DNA from 2 places in the Ferribacterium limneticum genome. Region 1 is predicted to be linked to the other one. Evidence: riboswitches for the same ligand, from Rfam matches in the RefSeq annotation. Region 1 holds a riboswitch; the other holds the start of a gene.
The links. A riboswitch is a leader RNA that binds a small molecule or an ion and turns the genes downstream of it on or off. The one in region 1 is predicted to bind glycine.

Region 1 (2,389 bases):
CTGCCCGCCGACATCCTTGAAATCATCGAGGAAGCGGCGCATCTCAGCGCCGGACATCTTGTAGCGCCCGGGATGGGCCACGACAGCCACACCACCGGCACCGGTAATCCAGTTAACGGCTTCTTCGAGCGTCGCCCAGCGATGATCGACATAGCCCGGCTTGCCGGGCGTCAGGTAGTGCTGAAAAACGCCACTCATATCCTTGGCGATGCCGATCGAAACCATGTAACGCCCGAAATGCGCCCGAGAAATCAGGCTGGGGTTGGTCACGAAGCACAGGGCGCCTTCATAAACACCGGGAATACCGATTGCTGCGAGGGCGTCACCCATGCGCTTCGCCCGCTCGACACGACCAATGCGAAGTTCATCGAGGCCGCCAGTCAGCGCAGCATTGGCTGCATCAAAACCGAGGCCGACGATATGGATCGGGGTACCGCGCCACTCAATGGAGATTTCGACACCATTGACGAAACTCATCCCGACTTCTTCAGCCGTCGCCCTGGCCGTGGCAAGACCGCCGATATCGTCGTGGTCAGTCAATGCCCACAGATCGACACCATTCTCTGCCGCGCGTCTAGCCACCACTTCGGGCGGCAGCAAGCCGTCGGAAACGATGGAATGGCAATGAAAATCGAAATTGACAGGTATCACAGGCAAGCGTTTGAAGGCAAACGAAGAGTTTAGCACGAAGGGGGCCATACCCCGGACTCCCTTGTGCAGTGCAGCAGGTTGATTAGACCGGAGCATCCCGCTATAGTGCCTCCCGTTCCGTGGGAGAGCGCAGATCCGTCTGCCGCCGAAGGCGCAATTTCACCCGAAAACGCTCAGGCAAAAGGACCGCGGAACCGAAATGGCTTGCCATTTCGAAACTCTGGAGAGCGGCGTCAACAGCGCCCACCGATGGGGCAAATCTCTCAGGTATCGAGGACAGAGGGGTGAAACGCAAGATGTGTATCTTTCGTTTCACCCCTTTTTCGTTTCTAGAACCGGCTTTAATTAAAGCCTGTAAAGGACTGATATGCTGAAGAAAACGGTTTTGAATGCCGCTCACCGCGCGATGAATGCCCGGATGGTCGATTTCGGTGGTTGGGACATGCCGGTCAACTACGGTTCGCAGATCGAGGAGCACAACGCGGTCCGCAACAACTGCGGCATGTTCGACGTGTCGCACATGTGTCCGGTTGATGTGGTCGGCGCCGATTGCCGCGCTTTCCTCTCCCGCCTCGTCGCCAATGACGTGGCCAAGCTCAAGGTTTCCGGCAAGGCCCTCTACGCCGCCATGCTCAACGAAGCCGGCGGCGTTATCGACGACCTGATCATCTACTTCCTGACCGATACGCGCTTCCGCATTGTCGTCAATGCTGGCACGGCCGAGAAGGATCTGGCCTGGATGCAGGCCAAGGTCGCCGAATGGAAGCTCGACGTGACCATCACCCAGCGCCGCGATGGCGCCAACAACCTCGGCATCATCGCCGTCCAGGGCCCGAATGCCCGCGCCAAGGTCTGGGAAGTGCTGCCGCAGGCCAAGGCTGCGACCGAAGGTCTGAAGGCTTTCTTCGCTGCCGAGGTCGATCAGTACTTCATCGCCAGCACCGGCTACACCGGTGAAGATGGCTACGAAATCATGCTGCCTGCTGGCGAAGCCGAAGCGCTGTGGAACAAGCTCAATGCCGCCGGTGTTGCCCCTTGCGGCCTCGGTGCGCGCGACACGCTGCGCCTGGAAGCCGGCATGAATCTCTACGGCCAGGACATGGACGAGACGGTTTCGCCGCTCGACGCCGGTCTGGCCTGGACCGTGTCGTTGAATACTGATCGCGATTTCGTCGGCAAGGCAGCGCTGGTTACCAATGGCCAACAGAAGCAGTTCCTCGGCCTGATCCTGCTCGACAAGGGCGTGCTGCGCGGCCACCAGAAGGTCATGACCCCGCACGGCGACGGTGAAATCACCTCCGGCAGCTTCTCGCCGACGCTCCAGCAGTCCATCGCCCTCGCCCGCCTGCCGCTCGGCGTGCAGATCGGCGACGAAGTCGAAGTCGATATCCGTGGCAAGGCGCTCAAGGCCAAGGTCACCAAACCCGTATTCGCCCGCAACGGCAAAGCAGTCATCTAATTCACCCCATTCAGGAGAAAACCATGTCCAACGTCCTCGCCAACCTCAAGTACACCGCCTCCCACGAATGGATGCTGCTCAACGCTGACGGTTCCGTCACCGTCGGCATTACCGACCATGCCCAGGAAGCTCTCGGCGACCTCGTTTTCGTTGAACTGCCGGAAATTGGCGCCCATTTCGACGCCGAAAAGGAAATTGCCGTCGTTGAATCGGTCAAGGCTGCCGCTGACGTGTACGCCCCGATCGCCGGCACCGTCACCGAAGTGAACCAGGCTGCTG
Region 2 (2,389 bases), 1.8 Mb from region 1:
GGACAACGAGCCGGTGGACATGGCCAGCCTGCTCGACAAACTGCATCGCGATGCCGATGGCCTGTCCGCCGGTCGCCACACGATCATTGTCGAAAACGACGGCCATAATGACCTGCGCGGCTCCGAGCCGGAACTGGTCAGCGCCTTCGGCAACCTGGTCGCCAATGCCGTGCGCTACACGCCGGCCGGCGGCAAAATCCGGATCAGCTGGCGCGCTTCCCCGCAAGGCGGCGAATTCGCCGTGCAGGATTCCGGCATCGGCATCGAGGCCAAGCATATCCCCCGCCTGACCGAACGCTTCTACCGCGTCGACCGTGGCCGCTCTCGCGATGCCGGCGGCACCGGCCTCGGCCTGGCCATCGTCAAGCACTCGCTGAACCGCCACCAGGCGCAGCTCGATATCAAGAGCACCCCGGGCGTCGGCAGCTGCTTCACCGCCAAATTTCCGGCCAGCCGGGTGAGTAGCCTGTAAGCCGGCAACACCGGGCACACCACGGCTTCGACCCGGCAACTCCGTTCTGTTAAGCGGAAAACCCTTCGAATTAGTCGTTCCCGCGCGGGCGGGAACCCAGGGATTTCAAAGTACTGGATTCCCGCCTGCGCGGGAATGACGCTTAACTGAACGGCATTCGCTCCGACTGACCCTTGTCGCCTCTGCCTCGGCAGCCAAACCGGCGCAGGGGCCGCTCTATCCGCGAGGCTGCTTCGTGCTCGGCAAGAATCTTGCCGTTGGCATGAGGCTCGCCACCGCGTTTCAAGCGCTGGCCTGTCACTGATTGACAAGCAATCCGCCGAATCACGATAATCCGCCCTTCTGCGGGAGAGAGAGTTCCAAATTTGCGAACTCCGCCGAAGGCGCAAACTCCCATAATCGCTCAGGTACATTGAACCGCAGAAATGATTCGCCGGCTGGAGAGAAGTTGCAGGTGCCCTGGCGCCTGGCAACTCACCGAAGGGGCAGGCTCACAGCGAGCTGAAACTCTCAGGTAAAAGGACAGGGGGAGAGGCGTCACGGAAGACTCAATTCGAGCCTTCCGATTTTTGACGGAGTCTGTCCTGATGTTAGAAACTCTTATCCACGTTTTTCAGCCGCTCGCCACCAAGCAATTCGACCTGCTACTGGTCATCTATCTGGTCGCCATCGCGGCCGAAGCCATGTCTGGCGCGCTGGCGGCAGGGCGTCGCAACATGGACATTTTCGGGGTGGCCGTGATTGCCTTCGTCACCGCCCTGGGTGGCGGCACGATCAGGGATGTCATTCTTGGCAATTTCCCGATTGGCTGGACGCAACATCCCGAGTACGTCTATCTCGTCATCCTGTCCGGTCTGGCGACAACCTTGCTTGCCCGCTTCATGCACCACATGAAAAACATCTTCCTGATGCTGGATGCGATGGGTCTGGTCGCCTTCTCCCTGATTGGCTGCAATGTCGCCCTGCAACTCAATTACCCGGTCGTTGTCGTCATCATGGCCGGCATGCTGACCGGCATCTGCGGGGGCATTCTGCGCGATGTGCTTTGCAACCAGGTCCCCGTGGTTTTCTGCCGGGAGCTTTACGCCAGCGTGTCGCTCTTTGTCTGCGCCCTCTTCCTGGTCTTGAAATCAACCGACATCGACGCTGACCTCAATACGCTGGCGTGTTTTATCGCCGGCTTTGGCTTTCGCATGCTGGCGCTCCGTTTTGGCTGGAAGCTCCCGACCTTCTCTTACCAGCAGCGCTGGGACTGAACAAACGGGGCGCGTTCGCTTCAGCGCCAGGCTTGCCGGGCCTGCCAAGGAAATCCCGGCAGGCCGGCGGCGTCAGTTCAAGGCCCGCGCCACGGACAAAACGGCATCGCCGGCGCCCAAACGGCGGCGCTCGATGAACAGGCTGCCGCCCAGGGGTTCATTGGCGGCCGCCTTGGCTTTTTTCTTGGCCTGCTTCTTGGCGGCCGAAGCGGCAGCGGCGACTTCGCGATGCGATTCGCACTCCCCCAGGCCAATGCGAACGGCACCGATGGACAAGGTCGGCAAGCCCTGGAAGCTCACTTCACCGCGCCGGTTTTCAGCCATGTAGCCGCCTTGCAGGCGTTCGTCGATCGTCAGCAGGTTGCCGACCGCCTCGGCAAAGCTGGCGATGATTTGCCAGCAGCGCATTTCCCAGTCGGGGCTGCGGAAGATCACGAAAAAGTCGTCGCCGCCGATATGGCCGACAAAGTCCATGCGCTCGTCGGTGGCCTCGCAGAGCAGGCGGGCCAGCGTCTGGATGACGTCATCGCCGCGCCGGTAGCCATAGGTGTCGTTGTAGGGCTTGAAGTCGTCGATGTCGATGTACGCGGCCACGAACTGCTCGCCGGACGACAGCATGCGGTCGACATGCTCGTTGATCGGTACATTGCCCGGCAACTGG

Region 2: it holds a riboswitch for glycine, as region 1 does, so the genes downstream of both, KI617_RS16805 (trimeric intracellular cation channel family protein) here and gcvT (glycine cleavage system aminomethyltransferase GcvT) in region 1, are expected to answer to the same signal.

The regions. Positions count from the first base shown of each region.
Region 1 covers NZ_CP075191.1:1,734,003-1,736,391, reverse strand. The annotation lists gene KI617_RS08165 (3',5'-nucleoside bisphosphate phosphatase) at 1-651, opposite strand, end outside; glycine riboswitch at 762-850, shown strand; glycine riboswitch at 862-941, shown strand; gene gcvT (glycine cleavage system aminomethyltransferase GcvT) at 1,019-2,110, shown strand; gene gcvH (glycine cleavage system protein GcvH) at 2,134-2,389, shown strand, end outside.
Region 2 covers NZ_CP075191.1:3,490,497-3,492,885, forward strand. The annotation lists gene phoR (phosphate regulon sensor histidine kinase PhoR) at 1-472, shown strand, start outside; glycine riboswitch at 808-902, shown strand; gene KI617_RS16805 (trimeric intracellular cation channel family protein) at 1,060-1,728, shown strand; gene KI617_RS16810 (GGDEF domain-containing protein) at 1,801-2,389, opposite strand, start outside.